Regions from separate parts of the Mesorhizobium sp. ISC15 genome, predicted to be linked through region 3. Evidence: riboswitches for the same ligand, from Rfam matches in the RefSeq annotation. Region 3 holds a riboswitch; each other region holds the start of a gene.
The links. A riboswitch is a leader RNA that binds a small molecule or an ion and turns the genes downstream of it on or off. The one in region 3 is predicted to bind thiamine pyrophosphate.
Positions count from the first base shown of each region.

Region 1: linked by a shared signal. The riboswitch ahead of thiC (phosphomethylpyrimidine synthase ThiC) and the one ahead of RPG13_RS27000 (YkoF family thiamine/hydroxymethylpyrimidine-binding protein) in region 3 are both predicted to bind thiamine pyrophosphate.
Region 2: linked by a shared signal. The riboswitch ahead of thiB (thiamine ABC transporter substrate binding subunit) and the one ahead of RPG13_RS27000 (YkoF family thiamine/hydroxymethylpyrimidine-binding protein) in region 3 are both predicted to bind thiamine pyrophosphate.
Region 4: linked by a shared signal. The riboswitch ahead of RPG13_RS33385 (MFS transporter) and the one ahead of RPG13_RS27000 (YkoF family thiamine/hydroxymethylpyrimidine-binding protein) in region 3 are both predicted to bind thiamine pyrophosphate.

Region 1 is NZ_JAVSPX010000001.1:137,828-142,034, reverse strand. It holds gene thiO (glycine oxidase ThiO) at 1-352, opposite strand, end outside; gene thiC (phosphomethylpyrimidine synthase ThiC) at 349-2,184, opposite strand; TPP riboswitch at 2,288-2,404, opposite strand; partial or broken gene RPG13_RS00705 (aspartate 1-decarboxylase) at 2,522-2,779, opposite strand; gene RPG13_RS00700 (hypothetical protein) at 3,071-3,280, opposite strand; gene RPG13_RS00695 (hypothetical protein) at 3,471-3,671, opposite strand.
Region 2 is NZ_JAVSPX010000001.1:695,745-699,951, forward strand. It holds gene thiP (thiamine/thiamine pyrophosphate ABC transporter permease) at 1-592, opposite strand, end outside; gene thiB (thiamine ABC transporter substrate binding subunit) at 826-1,836, opposite strand; TPP riboswitch at 1,880-1,994, opposite strand; gene RPG13_RS03505 (thiamine diphosphokinase) at 2,097-2,741, shown strand; gene RPG13_RS03510 (ABC-F family ATP-binding cassette domain-containing protein) at 2,743-4,207, shown strand, end outside.
Region 3 is NZ_JAVSPX010000001.1:5,592,828-5,597,034, reverse strand. It holds gene RPG13_RS27010 (NAD(P)/FAD-dependent oxidoreductase) at 1-228, opposite strand, end outside; gene RPG13_RS27005 (aspartate aminotransferase family protein) at 503-1,879, shown strand; TPP riboswitch at 2,226-2,337, shown strand; gene RPG13_RS27000 (YkoF family thiamine/hydroxymethylpyrimidine-binding protein) at 2,328-2,936, shown strand; gene RPG13_RS26995 (alcohol dehydrogenase family protein) at 2,946-4,055, opposite strand; gene RPG13_RS26990 (aspartate aminotransferase family protein) at 4,064-4,207, opposite strand, start outside.
Region 4 is NZ_JAVSPX010000002.1:109,443-113,649, forward strand. It holds gene RPG13_RS33380 (LysR substrate-binding domain-containing protein) at 1-575, shown strand, start outside; partial or broken gene RPG13_RS33385 (MFS transporter) at 774-1,946, opposite strand; TPP riboswitch at 1,977-2,093, opposite strand; gene RPG13_RS33390 (hypothetical protein) at 2,488-3,171, opposite strand; gene RPG13_RS33395 (TauD/TfdA dioxygenase family protein) at 3,904-4,207, opposite strand, start outside.

The DNA.
Region 1 (4,207 bases), 5.5 Mb from region 3:
CGAGCAACACGATTTCATCCTCATCGACACGCCGATGACCCGAGGTGCGGCTGGCGAACCGGTCGAGTTCGCCCGCATCGCGCGGTGCGGCCACGAGCAGCGTGCCGGCCCGTGTGACCTGGCCTGGCGTCGCCGCATCCCACCAGTCGGCGGCATCGCGTCCGAGATCGAGCACCGGCTGCTCGGCGCTTTCGCACTCGCACCACGGCGCCAGCATGCCGCCGGCGAACCACGATGCATTGCCGCCGATGCCGTGCCGGATCTCGGCGACTGTGACCGTCGCGCCTCGGATGGCGAGTTCGAAGGCCGCGGCAAGGCCGGCAACGCCTGCCCCTTTGACCAGCACCCTCATGACGGTTCCGGCGCCTCTGGCATGAGCGGTACGCCGGCCTCGTCCGCTGGCATGTAGAGATCGCCACCTTCGCGATATTTTGCCGCCATGGCCGCCATGCCCTCTTTCTGGGCCTCGGCACGGATGTCGTGGGAGATGCGCATGGAGCAGAATTTCGGCCCGCACATCGAGCAGAAATGCGCCACTTTGTGCGCTTCCTTGGGCAAGGTCTGGTCGTGGAAGGAGCGTGCTGTTTCGGGGTCGAGCGACAGGTTGAACTGGTCCTCCCAGCGGAACTCGAAGCGCGCGCGGGAAAGGGCATTGTCCCTGATTTTCGCCGCCGGATGCCCCTTCGCCAGATCGGCCGCATGGGCGGCTATCTTGTAGGTGATGACGCCTACCTTGACGTCGTTGCGGTCGGGAAGGCCGAGATGCTCCTTCGGCGTGACGTAGCAAAGCATTGCGGTGCCGAACCAGCCTATCATGGCGGCGCCGATCCCTGAGGTGATGTGGTCATAGCCAGGCGCGATATCGGTCGTCAGCGGTCCAAGCGTATAGAACGGCGCCTCTCCGCAGACGGCGAGCTGCTTGTCCATGTTCTCCTTGATCTTGTGCATCGGCACGTGGCCCGGGCCTTCGATCATCACCTGGCAGTCCTTCGCCCAGGCGACCTGCGTCAGCTCGCCGAGCGTTTCCAATTCGGCGAATTGCGCTGCGTCATTGGCGTCGGCGATCGAGCCTGGACGAAGCCCGTCGCCGAGTGAAAAGGACACATCATAGGCGCGGCAGATGTCGCAGATTTCCGCGAAATGCTCGTAGAGGAAGCTCTCCCGGTGATGGTGCAGGCACCATTTGGCCATGATCGATCCGCCGCGCGAGACGATGCCCGTGACCCGGTCTACGGTCAGCGGGATGTAGTGCAGCCGCACGCCGGCGTGGATGGTGAAATAGTCGACACCCTGTTCGGCCTGCTCGATCAGCGTGTCGCGGTAGACCTCCCAAGTCAGGTCCTCGGCAATGCCGTTGACCTTTTCGAGAGCCTGGTAGAGCGGCACCGTGCCGATCGGCACCGGCGAATTGCGCACGATCCATTCGCGGATGTTGCGGATATTGCGGCCGGTCGACAGGTCCATCACCGTGTCGGCGCCCCAGCGGATCGCCCAGACCATTTTTTCGACCTCTTCGGCCATTGACGATGTGACAGCCGAGTTACCGATGTTGGCGTTGATCTTGACCAGGAAATTTCGCCCGATGATCATCGGTTCGCTCTCTGGATGATTGATGTTGGCGGGAATGATCGCCCGCCCGCGCGCCACTTCGTCGCGGACGAATTCGGGCGTGACGAAGTCGGGGATCGCGGCGCCGAAGCTCTCACCGTCGCGCTCAAGCTTGCCGCGCACGATCTCGCGTCCAAGGTTCTCGCGGATAGCCACGGACTCCATTTCAGGCGTAATGATGCCGGCGCGCGCATAGGCAAGCTGAGTCACCGCCTTGCCGGCCTTGGCCCTGAGAGGCCGGTTGCGAATGGGGAATTCCGGCGTCAGGCGCTCGCCCGTGACGAATCCATTGTCTTCCGGCCGGACATGGCGGCCGTCATAGGCCTCGACATCGCCGCGAGCCGTGATCCATTCGTGGCGAAGCCGGGCAAGGCCCCTTTCCATGCTGGTTTCGACAGTCGGGTCTGTATAGGGGCCGGACGGATCGTAGACGGTGACGGGTGGCTCGCCGGCAGTCGGATGAACAGAGATTTCGCGCATCGGCACCCTGATCTGGGGGTGGAGGAGGCCGGGCTTGTGGATTTTCCGCGAGGCGGGCAGTGGTCCCGTCGACACGGCGGGGGTGAGGGCATTCATCTTGATGCTCCTTTGCTCATGCATTGGAGACCCAGTTCTGTGCCGGAAGGATGAAAAGACGCTTCTGTCGACCTGCCGAAACAGGACCTCGGGCATAAACTCCCGCAAAGCGCTTGCACCGTCCCTACGCCAGTATGAACTGGATCAGGTTCAACGGGTCACTGCGCCGCGAAAGCAAGCAGTATCTCAGCCCCTTGCCGGGACTCCCCTGGTGAATGCTTGGAGTTGAACGGGCCGACGCTATCTTGTCAAGCGCATTCGGGCGCCTTCGGCCGGTGGCGATGACCGGCGGCCTGTCAAAACCGGGCGGAGAGCTCGCGCATGCATCGGGGACAAGTCACGCCCCGGAGACCAGGGCTGGAATGGCCAAAGCCTCTTTCCCTTCGTGAAGGATGGAGAAACTGTATCGGCCATGTGCGTCGAGATCGACCGAGTAGCTCAGGCGGTCACGGGTGTGGTTATCCTGGTCGAAGGTGACGATTCGCGGCTTCAGCGAGGTGATTTGCACCTCGTCCAGGTAGATGGAGTTGCAGATAATGATCTGGTCGTCGGGCTGGCAGGTGCCGGCGGCTGCTCGATTCAGGATGCAGCATCGGCGGCGTTCCCGATACCAATGATATCTTGCGGGCAACTTATGCAATCACCGGCTTCGTAAAACCCGACGGCGGCGGCCGTGTCCTGGCGCTGAGGATGTGCCGCTGTTCCAGCAGAGAAATCGCGGTAGGCCGCGGAGTTTTCGCTCTGCGAGGAAGAGTTGACGAAATCGTTTAGCTTGCTTGCAGTTTGTACGACCGCCTTTGAAAGCAACTAAGCTATTGCATTGATATGTTGGTGCGGCGATCGATCGCTACATATCCGGCCGCCATTATCCGAGTATTGGTCCGCCTCATGGCAATCCCTGCGGGGTCGTCGGCGGCCGGATCGGCCGCGCCCTCCAGTCATCAAAGAGGAAGCGACCGAGAATTCCGCTGCCGAAAACTTCCCTGGCTTGGCTATGCATGCGGTAGATGAGATCGCCGCCTACCGCGGCCTGGTCGAGGAAGGCATCGACGCGAAGAATATCGCCGCCCAGTTCGGACAGTCTGGTTATCGCCATGCGTCAGCGGCTCAGACTTGCGGTCTCGAGAGCGGCCTTTGGGGGTCACCTCCTTTTTGATTCAGAGGTTGGAAGACGGCTTCTCGTTACCCAATAGAAATGGCGACTACGGAACGCGATCGCGGCCATCAGGAAACACCTGTCTTCGGCTCAACCTCGACATGGCGTCCGATCGACCGCAGATATACAGCTATCTCGTCCATGAGATGATCGCGTTAGCCGTAGATTTCAGCAATCCTACGCAGCTGTGCTCGACGGCCCTCCGTTGCGCCGGCGTCAAATCAGCATCGCCAAAGACGTATCCCAAGTTGCCAATCGCGCAAATGTTGCAGCCGGCGTCCACAACTGATTGCACGAATGCCGGAATGTCTTTTTCTTGCATGGTCTTCATGTCGAATCTCTCGTGAATGGCGTGCTTGCGCGCCCATGCTGCCTTTTCAGCGTGTCCTCTGGGCGGCGCAAGCCTTGAGCGTGTTGTGCCCGGGCAACCTCGACTATCCCGTCTGCCACGCTCTTTAGAGTCGGTGGGGTCTGGTGATCGCAGGCTGGGCCACTCAAAAGCCTGCAAGAAGAAAGTCATGGCGACCATTGCTCAAGATCGCAAGGGTGCGTGCAAGACCTTCCGTTGGCAGTCATGCACGCTCACCCAGAGATAGTCCGGCCGCGGAAATTCTCCCTTATTCGTAAGAAAGCTCATTGAGCAACTGGGCATTGAGCAACTGGGTCTCACGTCGCGGGTCTCGTGTGCTTCACAGCCGAAAATAAGGTACCGCCGTGGCAATTCTCGAAAAGTGCAGGTTACCTCGTTCAGGACACGGCGGATTGCCTTCCGACGGCACCCTTGCTGCAACGTGCGACCTAACGAGACATATCTCGTTCGCGTTCCCTCGACCTGTCTTCGTATTGCTGCTTGCCCTGCGATTTCAG
Region 2 (4,207 bases), 4.9 Mb from region 3:
CCGGCAGCGCCGCCCGCAGCGTCGGCCATTCGATCAGCCGGAAGGCGGGTCTGGCGCCCATGCCGAGCTGGCTCGCCAGCCGCCACTGGTCGGCCGGCACTGTCCCCAGCGCTTCAAGGAACAGCCGCGTTGCCAGCGGCAGGTTGAAGAAGACGTGGGCGACGAGGATGCCGGACAGGCCGTATATGCCCGGCCAACCCTGACCGCCAATCGCGCTGAGCAGGCCGGCGAAATAGCCGGCACGGCCATAGAGGGCCAGAATGCCGAGCGCGGCGACGATGGCCGGCAGCGCCAGCGGCACGGCGAAGAGCTGCAGGATCAGGCCGCGGCCAAAGAACCACGGATGCCGCGACAGCGCCCGCGCAACGAGCAGCGCCGGCAGGACGGACAGCAGTGTCGACAGTAGCGCTTGCCATAAGGTGAAACGGACAACGCGGAAGAGATAGGGGTCGAAGGCCGACGCGGCGCCGGACGGGTCGCGGGCGCCTTCGACGATGAGCCCGGCGAACGCTCCACCGATCAAAAGTGCTATTGCCGCAAGCGCGAGAATGCCAGCTGTGACGCGGGAATCCGATGATGGCGCGCGTTGCACGCTAGACCACCAGATTCGAGATTCTTAGCGAGGATTGCGTTCCTTCGCGCCCCCCTCTGTCCTGCCGGACATCTCCCCCACGAGGGGGGAGATTGGCAGGTTCAGCGCTCCGCTCATTCCGGCAATGTCGGAGATTGGCGAAAGCCGGCATGATGGCCGATCTCCCCCCTCGTGGGGGAGATGTCCGGCAGGACAGAGGGGGGCGCCGTAGAGTGATCATCGTCAATCAGAAGCTACTTGCTCATCACCGCCAGCCATTCGTCGACCCAGGCCTTGCGGTTGGCGGCGACCTCTTCGGGGCTGAACAGCAAGGCCTTGGTCGGCTTGACGAGCTTGTCGAAGGCTGGGTTGAGCGGCTTGTCGGTCTTGCCGGCAGGAAACATCCAGTTGGTCTCGGGAATGACGTTCTGGAATTTCGGACCGGTCATGAAGGCCAGGAACTTTTCCGCCAGCGGGTTCCTCGCACCAGTCGTGGTGATGCCGGCAACCTCGATCTGCAGGTACTCGCCCTCCTCGAAGGACGCCGCCTGATAGCGTTCGGTGTTTTCGGCGACCATGTGATAGGCCGGCGACGTGGTGTAGGACAGCACCATCGGCGCCTCGCCCTTGGTGAACAGGCCATAGGCCTCGCTCCAGCCCGGCGTCACGGTGAGCACCTTTGCCCTGAGCTTGGCCCAGGCTTCCGGCGCCTTGTCGCCATAGACCGATCTCACCCACAACAGCAGGCCGAGACCGGGCGTCGAGGTGCGCGGATCCTGGATGACGATCTTCTCATCGGCATCGCCCTCGACCAATTCCTTCAGGCTCTTCGGCGGGGTCTTCAGCTTTTCGGTGTCGTAGACGACGGCGAAATAGCCATAGTCGAACGGCACAAAAATATCGTCGCTCCAGCCGCCCGGCACCTTGACGTCCGATACCGGGCCATGCGGCGAAAACAGGCCGGTAGCCTTGGCTTCCACCGTCAGATTGGTATCGAGGCCGAGCACGATGTCGGCCTTGGTCGCGGCCCCTTCCAATCTGACGCGATTGAGCAGCGCGACGCCGTCGGCGACCGCAACGAAATCGAGAGTGCAGCCGCATTCCGCCTCGAAGGCCTTCTTGACCGCGGGGCCTGGACCCCAGTCGGCGGTGAAGCTCTCATAGGTATAGACGGTGAGTTTCTCCTGCGCGGATGCTGGCCCGGTGCCGAGAACGGACGCGGCAAGCAGCATTGCCGAAACAAGAGAGTATGAAAACGTGCGCATCGGCGCCTCCTTCGTTCACATTGAAAGGAATTGAGGCGTCGGGCTGTCCGAAACGTCTAATCCCTCCGCCGGTACAAACCGGATCAGGTTCAGCGGGTTGGCATGGTTGCCTCTCAGCTGGTCCGCGAAGATCACGTCCAGCACCCCGTTAGAGCGTTTCGACACATAGGCCCGGCCGAAGTGCTGCGCAAGCTGAAGTTTGCAGGGCATCTGGAGCGCGGCCTTCCGTTTCGCAAGCAGGGCTGGTAAGGGCCACGCATATGAGCAAATTCACCATCCTGCTTGGCGGCGATCTTATCCGCACGCCGCTGCTCGACCGCCAGGTCGAAGGCTCCCGTGTCATCGCCGCCGACGCTGGCATCGGCCATGCCCGGACGCTGGAGCTGACGCCGGAACTCTGGGTCGGCGACTTCGATTCGGTGCCGGCGGACTTGCCGGACGATCTGGCCGCCGTGCCCCGCCAGGTGTTTCCGGCAGAAAAGGACAAGACCGACGGCGAGCTGGCTATCGCCGCTGCGCTCGAACGCGGCGCGACCGGGCTCGTGCTCGCCGGCGCGTTCGGCGGCAAGCGCACCGACCACGCCTTCCTGCACCTCGCGCTCAGCATCCGGCTGGCCGAGGCAGGCATAGAGGTGCTTTTGACCAGCGGCGCCCAGGAAGGCATCCCCTTGCTTCCCGGAAAGACCGGCTTCGACTACGCCGACAGCACGCTGTTTTCGATCCTCGGCTTCTCCGACCTTTCCGGCTTGACCGTTACCGGCGCCAAATGGCCGCTGAACCACGTCGAGGTCGCGTTCGGCTCATCGCTGACCATTTCCAACGAGGTCAAGGGCCGGCTCGAAATCGCGCTGGGCAGCGGCCGCGCGCTGTTGCTCGCCCATCCTTTTCCCCTACCTGAAAGCTGACATGGCGCCGCCACTTCTCAATCTCGACGGGATAAAGCTGACTTTTGGTGGCACGCCGCTGCTCGACGGGGCGGAACTGACAGCGTCGGCGGGCGACAAGATCGCTTTGGTCGGCCGCAACGGCTCGGGCAAGTCGACGTTGCTCAAGATCGCTGCGGGATTGATCGAGCCGCAGGACGGCGAGATGTTCCGCCAGCCTTCGGCGACAGTGCGCTACCTGCCGCAAATGCCAGACATGGATGGTTTCGCCAGCGTCCGCGCCTATGTCGAGGCGGGGCTTGGACCCGCCGATGACCCCTACCGCGCCACCTATCTGATGGAGCATCTCGGCCTGTCCGGCGAGGAACGACCGAACGACCTGTCCGGCGGCGAGGCGCGGCGCGCTGCCCTTGCCCGCGTCATGGCGCCGGAGCCCGACATTCTCCTCCTCGATGAGCCGACCAACCATCTCGACCTGTCGGTCATCGAGTGGCTGGAGGAGGAGCTTGCCCGCACCTCTTCGGCGCTGATTGTCATCTCGCACGACCGCCGCTTCCTCGAGCGCGTGTCACGCGCCACCGTCTGGCTCGACCGCGGCCAGACCCGCCGTCTCGACAAGGGTTTTGGCCATTTCGAGGAATGGCGCGACACGGTGCTGGAAGAAGAAGAGCGCGAGCAGCACAAGCTCGGCCGCCAGATCGTGCGCGAGGAGCACTGGCTGCGTTATGGCGTGACGGCGCGACGCAAGCGCAACATGCGCCGGCTCGGCGAGTTGCAGACCATGCGCCAGCGCTTTCGTGGCCATCGCGGCGCCGAGGGCGCGGCGACCATGGTGGCCAGCGACGCCGCCGAATCCGGCAAGCTGGTGATCGAGGCCAAGAACATCGAGAAGAGCTTTGGCGACCTCACCGTGGTCAAGGGCTTCTCGACCCGTATTCAGCGCGGCGACCGCGTCGGCTTGGTCGGGCCGAACGGCGCCGGCAAGACGACGCTCTTGAAGATGCTGACCGGCGAATTGAAACCGGACTCAGGCACGGTGCGGCTCGGCACCAATCTGGAGATCGCCACACTCGACCAGAAGCGCGAGGCGGTCGATCCGCAAGAGACACTGGCGCAATACCTCACCGACGGACGCGGCGAGAACCTTGTCATCAATGGCGAGCAGCGCCACGTCGTCTCCTACATGAAGGATTTCCTGTTCAAACCGGAACAGGCGCGCACGCCGGTGCGTGAGCTTTCGGGCGGCGAGCGAGCGCGGCTGTTGCTGGCCCGCGTGCTGGCACGGCCGGCAAACCTTCTGGTGCTCGACGAGCCGACCAACGATCTCGACATGGAGACGCTGGAACTGCTGCAGGAGCTGGTCGCCGGTTTTGCCGGCACCGTCATCCTGGTCAGCCACGACCGCGATTTCCTCGACCGCACCGTGACCAGCCTGATCGCGCCGGACGGCGGCGGCCGCTGGATCGAATATGCCGGCGGCTATTCCG
Region 3 (4,207 bases):
CTCGCAATAACGGTAAAGCTGTTCCCGGCCTGCCACGCAGAGCCGGGCCTTCTGCGATCCGGCCGGATAGTAGATGCCCGCATGGATGACCTCGGAATTGCGCGAGCTGGTCCCGGTGCCGATGGCGTTCTCGGCTTCGAGGATCAGGTTGTCCAGGGCCGCGTTGCGCCATCTCTCGCGCAATCGCGAGGCCAATGACGCCGGCGCCGGCCACGATGCAGTCGACATGGTCCATGATCGGGCCACCTCAGCCTTGTTGTTGTGCTGCCGGTGAGCCGTTCGACGATCACGATCCGGCGATGCGCATAGGCGGCTCCGCGCAGGTTCTCGCGTTCTGCGACCTCGAAGCTGAAATTCAGCATGTCTGCGTCCACCCGCCAGCCCTTCGGAAAGGGCTTGACACCCTTACGAGAAACAGATGCATCCAACAGCATAATGCAAGAGGCGATACGCGCCGAAACGGCGGCAGGGCCTAGTCCCGGCATGCAGGACAGGAACCATCATGGACGCACGACCGAATTCTCCCGAAGCCCGCGACATCAGCTACCACATGCACGCCTACACCAATGCCCGCAAGCATGAGGAGGCAGGGCCGCTCGTGATCGAGAAGGGCGACGGCATCTATGTCGAGGATCTGGCCGGCAACCGCTACATCGAGGCGATGGCCGGGCTTTGGAGCGTCGCGGTCGGCTTCTCGGAGAAGCGGCTGGTCGATGCGGCGGTGCGCCAGATGTCCAAGCTGCCTTATTATCACGACTTCGGCTCCAAATCGCATTCGCCGCTGATCGATCTCGCCGAGAAGCTGGTGCAGATGGCGCCGGTGCCGATGAGCAAGGCGTATTTCACCAATTCCGGCTCCGAGGCCAACGACACGGCCATGAAGATGATCTGGTACCGGTCGAATGCGCTCGGCCAGCCGGCACGCAAGAAGATCATCAGCCGCATTCGCGGCTATCACGGCGTCACCATCGCCTCGGCAAGCCTGACCGGCCTGCCCAACAATCACATTTCCTTCGACCTGCCGATCGCCAATGTGCTGCACACGTCGACACCGCACCATTGGCGCGAGGCGCTGCCAGGCGAGAGCGAAGAGCAGTTTTCGAGCCGGCTTGCCGACGACTTGGAAAAGCTGATCCTGGCCGAGGGCCCGGAAACCATCGCCGCCTTCTTCGGCGAGCCGATCATGGGCGCCGGCGGCGTCATCGTTCCCCCGGCCGGCTACTGGGAGAAGATACAGGCGGTCCTGTCGAAGTACGACATCCTGATCGTCGCCGACGAGGTCATCTGCGGTTTTGGCCGAACCGGCGAGATGTTCGGTTCGCAGACCTTCGGCATCAGGCCTGACATCATGGTGCTGTCGAAGCAGATCTCTTCCTCCTACCTGCCGATCTCGGCCCTGCTGATCAACGAGAAAATGTTCGAGCCGATTGCCGACGAAAGCAATCGGATCGGCACCTTCGGTCATGGCTTCACCGGCGGCGGCCATCCCGTCGCGGCGGCGGTCGCGCTCGAGAACCTGAAGCTGATCGAGGAGCGCGACCTTGTCGGCAATGCGCGCACGGTCGGCGCGCATATGCAGAAACGGCTGCGCAACCTCGCTTCGCACCCGCTTGTCGGCGAGGTGCGTGGCGTCGGCCTGATCGCGGCGGTCGAACTGGTCGGCGATAAGGTGACCAAGACGCCGTGGGAGACGGCCGGCGCGCTGGGCGGGCTTGTCAACGGCTTCATGCAGCAGAACGGCGTCATCTCGCGCAACATGGGCGACGCGCTGGCCTTCTGCCCGCCGCTGATCATCGCAGAGCCCCAGGTCGATCAGATGATCGACGCGTTTGAAAGATCGCTCGAAGCCGCGGTCAAGCAGGTCGGATCACAGAGCTGATCAGGTCGTCCAAAGCCAGAGCTGAATGGGCCTTGGTGATTGGCGAAGCCGAAGCGGTATCCAATCTCCCCCCTTGCGGGGGAGATGTCCGGTAGGACAGAGGGGGTGTGAAGGATCGCCAACTTTCGACTTCAGCCTTGCCAACCCGAATCAGCTTGAGGGCGCGGCTGCGATCGATTGACAGGTCGGAGGGAAGCACCCCCTCTGCCTGCCGGCATCTCCCCCGCAAGGGGGGAGATCGGCAGCTTCGGCGGCGCCGCCAAGCTCGGTAATTGGTCTGAAGCGATTGCTGGGAACGATTGCCCTGGGCCACACTTGAACATCCGTTGCGCGGGTGCTACGTCGCCCATATCGACAGGGGCGCTCCGTATTGCCGGGGCTGAGATGGTGGGTGCAAGCCTTCGGTCCCTCAAGCTGATCTGGGTAATGCCAGCGGAGCGAGGCGACCATGTTTTCAGGTGCACAGATTTCCCTGTATCCGATGTGCGACGATTTCGTCGGCGTCATCCTTGGGGCGCTTTCGGCGCTCGATCCGTATCGACCGAATTTCCGCATCGAGACCGACGACATCTCGACGCTGATCGTCGGCCCGCCGGAACAGCTTTTCCCGGCCATGCGCGACCTCTTCGCATCGGCGGCGGCGAGTGGCTTGCATTGCGTGTTGTCGGCGACGGTGTCGCGCGGCTGTCCGGGCGAGCCTGACGATCCGATCTGCACACCGATTTCCGGCAGCAGCCACGAGCTGTCCCTGGCCGAGCGCATCGGCGCGGCGCGGGCGCATGTCGATGGTGCGAAAAAACTCGGACAAGAGGTCGCCGCGCAGTTCTCGCTCTATCCGCTCGGCGAGGGCCATCACATGGATGAGATCTACGGCTGCATCGACTTCCTCAAGATTTCGGGCGTCTTCGACAGGTCGAAGAATTTCTGCACGAAGCTGAGAGGCGATGCCGGACCGGTGTTCGCGACGCTGTCGGAAGCCTTCCTTCGTTTCGGCGCGCCGCAAGGCCATGTCGCGCTCGATCTCACCGTGTCGGCGAACAGCCCGAGTCCTTGTTAGTGTTGGCTATCAACGGGTCGCTGCGAGATCCGAAATGGCGTCTGGAACGACCACCAGCTTGCCGACGAAATCCTTGGCGATGAAATCCGCTTGGGCGCGGTGGAAATCGGAGAGCCTGTAGACGCCGCCGACCAGCGGCCGGATCTTCTTGTCTTCGATGTAGCGAACAATACGGCGGAAGTCGTGCCGCGTGCCCTGGCTCGAGCCGTGCAACTGCAACTGCTTGAGATACATGGTGCGCAGATCGAGCTGCACGACCGGGCCGGCAATTGCGCCGGCTGTGGTGTAGCGGCCTTCGGGCCTGAGGATGCGCAGCAGATCGTTGAAGATCGCGCCGCCGACCAGATCGGCAACCACGTCGATCGGCTGGCCGCCGGTTGCCTCATTTACCGCAGCCGGCAGGTCGGCCACACCCCGGGTGATCACCGCCTCGGCGCCGATGTCGAGCACGGCCTGTTCCTTGCCCTTGCCGACGACTGCATAGGGGACGGCGCCGCGCGCCCGCGCCAGCTGCACGATGCCGGAGCCGACGCCGCCCGACGCGCCGGTGACCAGCACGCGCTCGCCGGCCTTCAATGCGGCACGTTCCAGCATCTGCTCGCCGGTGAGATAGGCGCAACAGAAGGTGGCGAGTTCGACATCGGTCAACTCGGTGTCGACGACATGGGCGTTCTCGGCCGGCACGGTCTGATACTCGGCATAGCCGCCGTCGCGGCCGTGGCCCATATAGTCGATGTCGGCGAGTGAATCGTCGTCGCGGTTGTAGATGGAGAAGTCGACCATCACCCGCTCGCCGATACGGTTCGGCGAGACACCATCGCCGACTGAGACGATGTGGCCGACCGTGTCGGTGCCCTGGATGCGCGGGAAGGTCAGCGTGTTGCCCTGACGCCGCCAGGTCGATACGGCGGCAGCATCTTCCTCCGTGCCATAGGCGCCCTGTCGCACCCAGACATCGGTGTTGTTCATGCCGCAAGCGGTGACCTTGATCAGCACTTCGTCAGGGGCGGGCGACGGCACTTTCACGTCGGTGCGGTAGACGAGCTTTTCCGGTCCGCCGTGACCAGTCAGCTGCACGGCGGCCATGGTGGCGGGGAGGGTTTTGGTCATGGCGTTCATGTCAGTTTTCAGATGTTGGCAAACACGCTCTTCACCGCATCCGCCGTCTTCGACACGACGATGTCGGCCTCTTCGCGCGTCAGGCAGAGCGGCGGCGCGAAGCCGAGAATGTCGCCTTGCGGCATGGCGCGGCCGATGACGCCGCTTGCCGC
Region 4 (4,207 bases), on a different contig from region 3:
TGGCGGTCGTGTGGCTCATGCCGCGCCTGACGGCGCAGGCGCTGGACGCGCTGCGGCTCAACGTTGATCTCCGCTGCCGCCCGGACCCGCCGCGCAGCCTGCCAGGCGATGTCGATCTGGTGCTGACCTGGGGACCGGCGGCGCTGATCGGCTTTCGCTCCGAGCCCTTCCTTGATCTCAACGCGTTCCCGGTCGCCTCGCCCGCATTGATCGCCAAGGGCCCAGATCCGGTCTCACCAGGCTTCTACGCTGCGCACAGGCTGATCCACGAGCGCGGGCTCTACTGGTGGCGGCGCTATTGCGAAGCGGCAGGCGTCATGCTGGACGATGTCGACAACCACCTGTTCTTCAACCGCACCCATCTGTGCATCGACGCGGCGCTGCGCGGCCTTGGCATTGCCATCGGCGACCATCTCTCCTGCGGCCAGCATCTGCGCTCGGGGCGTCTTGTTCAGCTTCCCGGCCCGGTGCTGCCAGGACGGGAACAGTATCATCTGCTGACCCCTGACACGGCGCACCTGTCACGGCCCGCGCGACAAATGCGCGACTGGTTGAGGAAGGCAGCGAAGAATTGAAAGGGACTCGCTGAAAGAACCCCAGCCAACTCTGGTCTGTCTGCAAATTAGTCGTTTAGCATGGGAGCTTTCGGTGGCCGCTCGCGACCCTGTGCTGCCTTAGTTGCTGCTGCTGGAAGGTCGTTATCGAGCGCCACGGGGGCTCCTCACCGCACTGCTTTTTTCAAGCGCAAACAGCGCGCGTTTATCAGGACGGCATCACGTCCGATAGGACTGAGAATCGCCTGGGACGAGCGCCGCGAGCACAGCCGCCAACAGCCCGCACCCGGCGAAAAAAAGCATGATGGAGAACAGCGCATAGGTTGCGTTGCTCTCCGTCAGGACGGCCCCTGTGATCGAGGAAAGGGCTGCGCCACCCGCAAGGGTCATAGCGCCTGCCAAGCCGGCCGCGCTTCCAGCCAGGTTCGGCCGCACCGAAAGCGCGCCGGCATCGGCGTTCGGCATGGTCAAGCCATTGCCGATGCCGACCAGAATGCAAGGGCCGAATAGCGCAATCACATGCCTGTCATCTGCGAAAAACAGGACCAGACAAATCGCAGGGCCGGCACAGCGACGATGCGCCCCACTATCATCATGGTGGTCAGAGGGAAACGGCCGGCGTAACGTCCGGACAGGAGCTACCCAACACGAAGCCCGCTGTTATGCTGCCGATGTAAAAGCCAAGCGAGGCCGATGACACGTCGAATATTGCAGCAACAAGTGGGGCGCCAGCGAGAAACGCGTAGCCCGCACCGACCAAGAACCCCATGCACAGCGCGTAGGCCCAAAAACCGGGTGCGCGGAACAGCGCCGGATAGGCGTGGAATTGCTGGACGAGGCAAACATCACGATGCCGGCTAGGGCAAGACCCCAGAAAATCGCCCGCCAGCCCAAGGTTTCATCCACCACACCGCCAAGCGCCGGGCCGATCATCGGGGCCAGCGCCCAGATCATCGCCGCATAACTGATCCGGCTCGCCGTCTGCTCTTTGCCGGCCGTATCCCTGATAATCGCCATCGAAATTGGATGGCAGGACGTGATTGCCGCCTGGAGCAAACGGAACGCAAGAAAGGTCCAAATATCGGATGCAAAGGCGCAGCCGATCGACCCGATCGTGAACGTGGCAAGACTGACCATGACGATCGGCCGACGCCCGAACCGATCGGATAGCGGACCCATGATCAGTTCCAATGCGACGGCCACTATCGCGTAACCGGCTAACGACAGGCTCACGAGAGCATAATCGGCGCGGAAATCCTGCGCGATATTCGCCAGTGATGGCAGAAAGACGTTCAACGGCAGCACCGAAAGGGCGCATAGGTGGGTCAACGTCGAAAGTTTAGGCGTGAGCGCTGAATGCCGGGCCGTGGTCGTTGATTTTTCGGGTGTCATTGCGGCCACTTGTTTGAGGCCGGCAAAGGAGAGAGGCGTCAGACCCGTCCCTTCGCCGGCATGATCCGGATCAGGTTCAAAGGGTCACTGTGCTGCCTTCGGCCAACAGTATCTCAGCCCCTTGACGGGGCACCCCTCGGTATCTGCGAAGTTATCTCAACCTTGAATAACAAGCACGCCTTATTTGGCCGGGGCGCTGATGGCCAACGACCGCTTTTTCGTCGCAAATATCCCGAAACCTTCGACACGGTTTTGCGACTGCGACAAAAGGTCCGCTTTGCGGGCTTAGCCGCGAGGTGGCGCCTGGCGTCTTGACACAGCCGCCGTATCAAGAACCCAGGCCGGGTGGCACCTCTGGCAGGCTGATGAAAACAAGTCACTTGAAGGAGTTCGCCATGCGCAAGATCGCCATGGATTCTCACGCCCTTATTTCAGCACTGCCGCTCGCCTGCCCGACTCGGCCGGGGTCAGCCTTCACCGCCAAACTGATTGGCGCGGCGACGTTCCTATCGGGTCAGGCGAAGCTTCTCGAAGGTGCCGCTCATCTCGTTGCCCTGGCCCGGTCGATCGCCCTCTCAGTCTCGCGATTGGCGGAGTTGCTCTTGAGGCGCGAGCCGGCGAGCTCGAGGAGCGCGTAGGCTATCTCGTCCTCGGTCCAGCCGGATTCCGCTGCCCGCTCAGCCAATTGCTGAAAGGCCGGTTCCAAGGCGAGCTGGCATTGAAGACCGCGATCTGGATGGTCGACCGGGCAGCTTGGTTCCACGATCGCAACGCGTGATCGCTTCATTGCAGGCCATGGGCTCTCGCCCCTCTCCTTTTGCCACACGAGGCGCGCCAGCTCACGTGTCGTTGGTGCGCGCCACGGCAACCGCTTCATCTTGTCAACCAGCCGCTCCAGCGATCCGGCGCGCTCCAGCTCCGCAAAGAAATGGTGCGGCGTGACGCTACCGAGCCGGTGCATCTCGGCCAGGTTCCACACATACGGATAGTCGACCATGAAATCGGATCGAGGCGAGGCCTTGGACGATTCAGCCTTGGTCAGGATGCCGCCGCCCACAAGCCGATCAGCCTTGTCGATGATTTGGCGCACCCTCGATTTCGACAGGCCATGTTCCTGCGCCAGGTCGGCGAAACTCTTGCCCTTCAGAAAGCCTTCGACCAGGGCGACATTCCTATGGACGGTCGGGCTAAACGCCCAACAGGCGCGCAGTTTTTCCAGTATCATTCCGTTCGTTCATCCGGTTGTTCGCCCCCCTTGCAAACCCTACCCGGCCAAATCGGCGCTTGGAAGACCCACCAGACTCACGTCATGGCCTCGGGAAAGTACCCGGCCGACGGCCATGTGAATACGAAAGATGCTGGCGATCACCATGATCGTTGGTGACCGCTGACCTCGCGAATGTCGGGTTCGACGGCACACCGGGAGCTCTCGGCAACGTTGAATATTCCGTTTGTAGATGGTTGTTTTCGTCGTCGAGGCTGGATCCATCAGGATCGGTGTCGACGATTCTATATTTGAGGAACCCAAATTCGTTTGACTCGCGCAATTCGCTGTCCGGCGTATCATCGCAAGCGCGGGATTGCGACATCCTGCGAAGTGCCCGCGTTGCTGGAATGGAATTTGCGGAAGTAAAAAGGCCCCGGCGCTGGGTCGGCGCGCCGGGGCCTTCAGGCATGTACGAGCTACCACAATGTCCAGTTATGATCGTGCGCTATTATAAATGAACAAACCGGTGAATGATCGCTATCCGGAGGTGCAGGCGGGCGAGATGGTGGGGCGGTGAGGGACCTGTACCGCAGCAGCGACCCGAGCCATGCGCCACGCTGCAGGACCTCGATTTCGGGCCAAGCCTCGAGCCAGCAACTCGCCTTGCTTCTCGGAAATCATAAGGCTTTGTGGGGCGGTTAAGCCGCGCGATATGGCCGCGGCGATACGAAGTTTACCCTGTTCAGACGGTCAGGCTGCCTTCGCCGCCGGCTTAGCTGCCTTGACATGGGTTATACTGCGGCGACCGTCGACGCCGACCGGAACGTCACCGTCAACCGTAGCGCGACGCACAACCCGGTGCTGGTCGCCATAGTCGTTGACCGCATAATGCTGGGTAGCACGGTTGTCCCAGATAGCGACGTCGCCTACTTGCCAGCGCCACCGCACGGTATTTTCCGGGGCAGTGACGTAGGACTGGAACACCTCATGGAGCTTGGCGGAATCGCTCTTGGAAAGGCCGACGAGGCGCTGCACGAAATTGCCGAGCAGCAGC